2 regions of the Polaribacter sp. Asnod1-A03 genome follow, and region 1 is predicted to be linked to the other one. Evidence: riboswitches for the same ligand, from Rfam matches in the RefSeq annotation. Region 1 holds a riboswitch; the other holds the start of a gene.

Evidence for each region. Region 1 has a riboswitch for thiamine pyrophosphate ahead of thiS (sulfur carrier protein ThiS). Riboswitches for the same ligand answer to the same signal wherever they lie in the genome.
Region 2: another riboswitch for thiamine pyrophosphate. It lies ahead of ACJJVY_RS13215 (TonB-dependent receptor); the one in region 1 lies ahead of thiS (sulfur carrier protein ThiS).

The regions. Positions count from the first base shown of each region.
Region 1 is NZ_JBEFOE010000009.1:639,940-644,159, forward strand. It holds gene thiC (phosphomethylpyrimidine synthase ThiC) at 1-1,340, opposite strand, end outside; gene thiS (sulfur carrier protein ThiS) at 1,498-1,701, opposite strand; TPP riboswitch at 1,771-1,865, opposite strand; gene ACJJVY_RS03275 (LETM1 domain-containing protein) at 1,898-2,209, opposite strand; gene ACJJVY_RS03280 (proline dehydrogenase family protein) at 2,209-3,372, opposite strand; gene aroB (3-dehydroquinate synthase) at 3,462-4,220, shown strand, end outside.
Region 2 is NZ_JBEFOE010000009.1:2,946,923-2,951,142, reverse strand. It holds gene ACJJVY_RS13215 (TonB-dependent receptor) at 96-2,438, opposite strand; TPP riboswitch at 2,559-2,650, opposite strand; gene ACJJVY_RS13210 (BamA/TamA family outer membrane protein) at 2,866-4,032, shown strand; gene arfB (alternative ribosome rescue aminoacyl-tRNA hydrolase ArfB) at 4,043-4,220, opposite strand, start outside.

The DNA of each region.
Region 1 (4,220 bases):
TAAAAAGGAGCTTCATCACAAACTTCAATTTGCTTTTCCATATTTTCTTTAATCATGTGCATTGGCACGTGACCTGGACCTTCTATAAAGCATTGTACTTCGTGCTTTCGAGCAATTTTTGTCAATTCACCTAAAGTTTCTAATTCGGCAAATTGTGCTTCGTCATTTGCATCGGCAACCGAACCAGGACGTAACCCGTCTCCTAAAGAAAAAGCAACATCGTATGATTTTAAAATCTCACAAATTTCTTCGAAATGTGTGTATAAGAAACTTTCTTTATGATGCGCCAAACACCATTTTGCCATAATAGAACCTCCACGAGAAACGATTCCTGTTACTCGTTTTGCTGTCATTGGTACATAGCGCAATAAAACTCCGGCATGGATTGTAAAATAATCTACACCTTGTTCTGCCTGTTCTATTAAAGTATCTTTAAAAATTTCCCACGTTAAATCTTCTGCAACTCCGTTTACTTTTTCTAAAGCTTGATAAATTGGTACGGTACCAACCGGAACAGGAGAATTACGAACAATCCACTCACGAGTTTCATGAATATTTTGTCCTGTAGATAAATCCATAATATTATCTGCTCCCCAACGACAAGCCCAAACTGCTTTTTCTACTTCTTCTTCTATAGATGAAGTTGTTGCAGAATTACCAATATTTGCATTAATTTTTACCAAGAAATTTCTTCCTAAAATCATAGGTTCTGCTTCTGGATGATTGATGTTAGATGGAATTACTGCACGACCTCTGGCAACTTCACTTCGTACAAATTCTGGAGTAATTTTATCTGGAATTGAAGCACCAAAGTGTTCTCCTTTGTGTTGTTTTCTAATCTCAGTCATTTCATCAATTCGTTGATTTTCACGAATTGCGATGTATTCCATTTCTGGAGTAATAATTCCTTTTTTAGCGTAATGTAATTGTGTTACATTTTGACCTTTTTTAGCACGCATTGGCTTTTTTAAATGGCTAAAACGCATGTGGTCTAAACTTTTATCGTTTAAACGTTGATTACAATATTTTGAAGTAAATCCTTCTAATTGCTCAACATCATTTCTGTCTAAAATCCATTGTTCTTTTATTCTTTCTATTCCGTTATGAACATTAATTTCTTTATTTGGGTCTGTGTAAGGCCCAGAAGTATCGTAAACGGTAACAGGTTCATTGGGTGTTTTCTTTTTCGTCATCGAATCCGTTGTATCACTCAAAGAAATTTCTCGCATTGCCACTTTAATCTGTGGATGTATTTTTCCTTGAACATAAATTTTTTTCGAGTTTGGAAAAGGGTTTCTTGTTACTTGTCCTTCTTTTGGTGCGGTGTCTTTTTTCTTCATATTATATTTTAAAAGGTGTTGTTTTGTTTAATTGTGTACTATTATAAAACTTAGTCAATTCTCATAAATTTTGCGATTTCAAAAAGTTCTCGATACAATTTTTCGTACCTCAAAATCACTCGAACTGACATATTCAAATATTTAATTATCAGTAGATTTATCCGCCTTGAGTAGATTTTATAATTAAAACAACATCTTCTTGTTGAAGATTTTTTAAAGACCATTCCGTTTTTTTAACAACATTGTTATTTATGGCAATAGCAATGCCATTGGTTTGAATTTTTAAATGTTCAACCAATTCTTGTAATGTTGTTTTGTTGGAAATTTCTTGAGTTTCGTTGTTTACTTTTATAGTCATCATACTTGATTTTTAAAGTAAACTCTAGAAGAAAATAGATACATTTATATACATATAATATGTATAAGCATGCATTTAAGAATGACTTTTTCCTACGCTGGTATTAACCAAATCAGGTTCTAAGGATATTTCTCAAACTAGTTACCTAGCTACTCCTAAAGTTTAATAGTTCAAATATATTATAATATTCTGAAATATTTTATAAAGTTGATTTTTTATTTTTATCGCCAGGCAAATCATCTTGAAATGCAGATGGTAAAATATCTGGAATTAATTTGATTAAAAGCGGTAACAACAAAGCGCCACCAGGCAATAAAAATACTGCCAAAGCAGGTATTGCTTTACAAATATCTAACAACTGAATTCTAATTTTTTCTTTTTCTTCTTCGGATAAACTAGAATGTGTAGATTTTTTTATTAAGAAAATTGCCTCTTTACTTTGCCTTAATTCTTGATCTAGCCTAAGTTTATTTCTAATTAGCAATAATTTTAATTCCTCTAAGCTTGTCATTATAATTTTCTTCTCTTTTTTTCGGTTTTAAGCAGATTTAACTCTCTACTTGTTTGTCCGGCAACCGATGTATTTTCTTCTGCTCTTCTTATTAAATAAGGCATTACATCTCTTACTGGACCAAAAGGTAAATACTTTGCAACATTATAACCTTCATTTGCTAAATTATAACTAATATGATCACTCATACCAAATAATTGCCCAAACCAAAGACGTTTATCATTTTTATCTATATTGTATTTTTGGGCTAAATCCATCACTAAATAAGAACTTTCTTCATTATGAGTTCCTGCAAATAAAGCCATTTTTTGATGTTCCATTAAAAATCGTATAGCAGCATCATAATTAATATCAGTTGCTTCTTTATTCTCACATATTGGAGAAGAGTATCCTTTTTCTTCTGCTCTTTCTCGTTCTTTTTCCATATAAGCTCCTCTAACCACTTTCATCCCAATATAAAATCCTTTTTGATGAGCTCTTAAATAAAGTTCTTTTAAATAATCTAATCTATCATGACGATACATTTGTAAAGTATTAAAAACAATAGCTTTTTCTTTATTATAGATTTCCATTAATTCTTCAATTAAATCGTCTGCAGCAGTTTGCATCCAACTTTCTTCTGCATCTATTAATAAAGGTACATCTTTTTCTACAGCTGCTTTACAAACTTTATGAAAACGAGTAACAACTCTACTCCATTCTTCTTTTTCTTCTTCATTTAGTTTTTCTCCTTCTGTTATTTTTTGATATAAGCCAAAACGACCAAAACCTGTGGGTTTAAAAACTGCATAAGGAATCGATTTTTTTTCTTCACAAAAATTGATGATTCTTAAAATTTTTTCTAAGGCACCATCAAAACTAGCTTCATCTTCTTTACCTTCTACAGAATAGTCTAAAACACTATGTACACTTCCGTTGTTATACATGTTATCTATAATTGGCAAACAATCGGTTTCTGTTACTCCTCCGCAAAAATGATCGAAAACTGTAGAACGGATTAAACCTTCTATTGGCAAATGTGCTTTTAATGCAAAATTGGTTACAGCACTACCAATTTTCACCATTGGTTGGCTTTGTATCATCCTAAATAAAAAATAAGCACGTTCTAATTGAGAATCTGACTTTAAAGAAAAAGCAACTTCTGTATTATCAAAAAGTTTCATTCGATATTATTTTAAACGAAACAAATATAACTATAGAATGGTAATAATTGAATTTTTTATTTTTATTTTGCACACTTAATAAATTACCAATGAATTCTATACCAGCAGTTACATATCCTGTTCATTTTCAAGACAAAGCATACATATCTCTTTCTAATTTAATTGAAAAAAATAATTACTCTACAATCTTTATTGTGGTTGATGAGAATACTTTTGAACATTGTTATCCTAAATTTATTCAAAATTTAAATACTGATAAAAAAATTGAAGTAATTGAAATTGAATCCGGAGAAATTAACAAAAATCTAGAAACTTGTATAGGTGTTTGGAACGCTATTACAGAATTGGGTGGCGATAGAAAAAGTTTGTTAATTACCTTAGGAGGTGGTGTTATTACCGATTTAGGTGGCTTTGTAGCTTCCTGTTTTAAACGTGGAATTGATTTTGTAAACATACCTACAACTCTTTTGTCTATGGTTGATGCTTCTGTGGGTGGCAAAACTGGTGTAGATTTAGGTGTTTTGAAAAATCAGATTGGTTTGTTTGCAAATCCAGAAATGGTAATTGTAGATACTGATTATTTAAAAACAGTTACAGAAAGAGAAATAAAATCTGGAACTGCAGAAATTATTAAATATGGTGTTACTTATGATACAAACCTTTTTAATGAAATTAAAAATAACCCAAAATTACAAATTAGCGATTTAATTTTTAGATCTATAGAAATTAAAAACGAAGTTGTTTTACAAGATCCTAAAGAAAAAAACTTACGTAAAATTTTAAATTTTGGGCATACTTTAGGACATGCAATTGAATCTTTTTATCTAGAATCTGAAGACAAAGAAAAC
Region 2 (4,220 bases), 2.3 Mb from region 1:
TACTTAACTTATAGTGGTAATAAGATATGTTTATAAAAATGAAAAAATCCCAAGTATAAAGCTTGGGATTTTAAATATTTTAGAGAGTTATTTTTTTAAAATTTTAAAGTTACACCAACTAAAAAGTTTGTAGTTGCTTGTGGGTAGTAACCAGCATAATCTAAAGTAGTAGTTTCACCAGCTACAGACCAAGTATCATCATAAGTACCATAGTAACCTCTGTCTACATATTCTGTATTAAAAATGTTATTTACTAGAGCAGAAAATACAATCGATTTAAAAATTTTGTTAGGTGTTATTTGATAAACAATATTTAAATCAGAAGTAAAAAAGCTATCTAAAACATCATTTTCAGAAACTTTGCTACCTAAATTGCTCATAAATTGCTTGCCAACAAATTTAGATAACAAAGAAAATTGCAGGTTTTCTATTGGTTTAAAAATAAACATGTTTCCTGCAATAATATCCGGAGAAAAAGATAAATCTGTATTTCCTAAATTCTGTAATGTTCCATCTACTTGAGAATAGAAATCTCTGTTTTTATTAGAACTAAAAGCAGCATTGGGTTTTATAGAAAATTGATCAGAAATAGTAATATCTGCATCAATTTCTAAACCTAAACGGTAACTATCTCCAGAAGTAGCTCTAACTGGTGCACCAACATCATCTAAAGCCCCAGTTAATACCAACTGATTTTTATAATTCATATAATAAACATTGGTGTTTAGTTTAAAGTTTTGAGATTTTAAACGCCAACCAAATTCAAAATCATTTAAAGTTTCGTGTGTTGTTACTCCGCCTTCAAAATCATTTCTATTAGGTTCTCTATTTGCAACAGCAAAAGAAGTGTATAAATTATTATCATCATTAATTTTATAGGTTAAACCTACTTTTGGATTAAAGAAATTAAACTGAGCATCAACATCAATATCTATAATATCAGAGGTAATTCCTTGAGTTTGATAATTTACAAATCTACCTTGTACATCTGCATAACCAGATAAATTTTCGCTAATATCAAAAGTAGCTTTTGTAAAGATTGAAAAGTCTGTTTTTTTAGCATCAGAAAAATAATAACGATCTCTTATACTTACGTTATCTGCCAAATCAGAACCCCAAATAACTTCACCAAAATGATCTCCTGTATAATTAGAATATGAGATACCAGAAATTAAATTCAGTTTATCCGTTTTGTAATTGGTGTTAAAATTTACTACATAAAAATCGTTTTCTAACCAACGTCTTACAATAACATCAGAACCATCAACAATTAAATTATTAAAATCTGTTGCATCTTCTTCTGCTTTATATTGTTCAAAAAAACCAGATCCTTTTGTGTAGTTTAAGCCTAAATTTGTAGACCAATTATTGTTTAACTTTTGATTCCAATGTAATTGATAATGGTTTTGTTCATAATCATCAACTTCGTTATCATAAGTATACGGATTTTGTCTTCTGTCTTCTCCCAATTCATCAGCGGTTAAACCGTACCAAGCTTGATATGTTTTTTCTTTTCCGCCAAAAGTAACCGCTTTTATTAAAGTATTTTCATCCGTATAACTTCCTTGTAAATAGTATGATTTTATATCAGAGCTTGCTCTATCAACATAACCATCCGAAGAAATTTTTGACAAACGACCCGCAATTTCTATATGATCATTAATTTTACCTGTAGTAAATTTTACTGTATGTTTTCTAGTGTTATAAGAACCAAAAGAGTTCGAAATTTCTCCACCAGCTTCTTCGGCAACAGCGTCTGTTAAAATATTTAAACTTGCACCAAAAGCACCAGAACCGTTTGTAGAAGTACCAACACCACGTTGCAATTGTAAATTTTCTGTAGACGAAGCAAAATCACCTAAATTTACCCAAAAAGAACCATGACTTTCTGCATCGTTATACGGAATTCCGTTTACAGTAACGTTAATTCGTTCTCCATTAGAACCACGCACGCTCATGTACGTGTAACCAACGCCAGCACCAGCATCTGATGACGAAACAACAGAAGGCATGTAGTTTAGTAAAATAGGAATATCTTGACCTAAATTACGTTTAGCAATTTCTTTTTTGGATAAATTAGAAAATGTAACAGGTACATCTGTATTTACTCTCACTGCAGAAACCAAAACTTCTTCTAAAACTGTTGAATTTGGGAAAAGAGTAAACTCAATTTCATCATTTTTAGTTAATAAAATTTCTTTTAAAATAGTTTTATAACCGATAAAGGATATCTGAATTGTGTATTCTCCTTTTAAAAGATCTATCTTAAAATTTCCATCAAAATCGGTAGAAGTTCCTTTGTTATTTTCTTTTACCAAAATAGTTGCTCCTGGTAAAGATTCATTGTTTTTATCTACCACTTTTCCTTTAAGTGTAAATGTTTGGGCGTTTGCAAGTAAGCTTACAAACAAGAATAAAAAAAATGATATTTTTTTCATTTTAAAAAATTTAAAACGAATAAAAAGAGGTAATTATTCTTGTGATTAATATTGAATAATTAATTGTCTTTTCAGAAAAAAAAAGCAAAATAATCCTTTTAAGGTTATTCTATTTTCTCTTGAATTGACTTTTATAAGTCCCTAAACAGCATTACCTGTTCTAGGTTCATTGGGTATGATCTCAGCCTTTTAAAGCACCCCTTTATGAGAACGCTGCAAAATTAAGTGCTAAAAATGTATTATGAAATAGAAATGTGATTTATTTTCAAGTAACATAATTTAGTTTCTATTTAGCATATGGTGTATTAACTACTTCAATAAAGCACATTTATAGTATGGAGATTCAATAAATTTGAAATTCATTTAAAAAAGTGTTCTTTTTTTATTGTCTTCAATAAAGTACATTTTTCTTAATAAATATTAATTAATGAAAACATTACAGAAAGTAGTATTAATAATTTGTTTAATACTAAGCTTATCAGCTAGATCTCAAGAAAAAGAAAGTGGATTAGAAAATTTTGTAGAATACTTTACATTTTATCCTAATAAAAATAATGTAGCACAAGATTCTACATTGTATTTATCTAAGATTATAACTGCACCTATTTTAAGTTACTCTCCTGAAACTAGTTTAGGTTTTGGTGTTGGAGCAAAATATTTATTTAAATTTAAAGGTAGTGGAGAAGAAACAAGAACTTCTAATATGCCAGTTTCCTTATTGTATACATTAAATAGCCAATTTTTTATTTACTCTGGTTTCGAGATTTTTACAAATCAAGAAAAATGGGTGATTTCTGGAAATATTATTTTTCAGAATTATCCGAGGTTATATTATGGTATTGGGCAAAATACTCCAGAAACAAATGAAGAAATTTATGATACCAATCAATTTCTATTTGAACCAATTCTATTAAAACAAGCATTTACCCGTTATTTATTTTTAGGAGGTGGAGTACGTTACAATAAAATATATAATACTAAAGTAGAATTGAACAAGTTGCTAGACGTTAATAGACCTTCTGGTTATAACGGATCTACTTCTGTAGGTTTTGAACTGGCTGCTTTGTATGATAGTCGAGATAATATTTTAAATGCTTCTAAAGGCTGGTATTTAGAACTTACAAAAGGTTTTTATGGAACTGCGTTAGATGGCACAAATCAATTTAAATTAACGAGGTTTGATTTACGTCATTATTTAAAAATATCTCAGAAAAATGATGATGTTTTAGCATTTCAAGCCATTGGTCATTTTGCAAATGGTGATACTCCTTTGTCTGAATTGGCTCTTTTTGGAAACGAAGAAATTATGAGAGGTTATATCGAGGGTAGATATATAGAAGAGAATCTGTTAGCTGCACAAGTAGAATATAGAAAGACGTTTAAAGATAGTCGAATTGGAATGGTTGCTTTTTTAGGAGCGGGAGATGTATTTAACAAGTCTAAGGATATAAGCTTAAACGATATAAAGATAAATTATGGTTTAGGACTACGTTTTATGCTTGATAAGAAAGAAAAATTAAATATTAGATTTGATTTTGGTTCGGGTAATAAGTCCGATGGAAACTTTTATGTGAATATAGCTGAAGCTTTTTAAATTTGATATATTAATCCAATCCTGGTTTTTTTCGTAATTTCTTTTTAAGAGAAATTTGTTTATTTTTCTCAATATTTTTTAAAATTGAAGATCTACTTGGTTTAGTTGATCTTCTTTTTTTTTGTTTCACTAAATTGTTTTTTAGTAATTCTAAAAAACGTTTAATAGACAGTTCTTTATTTCTGTGT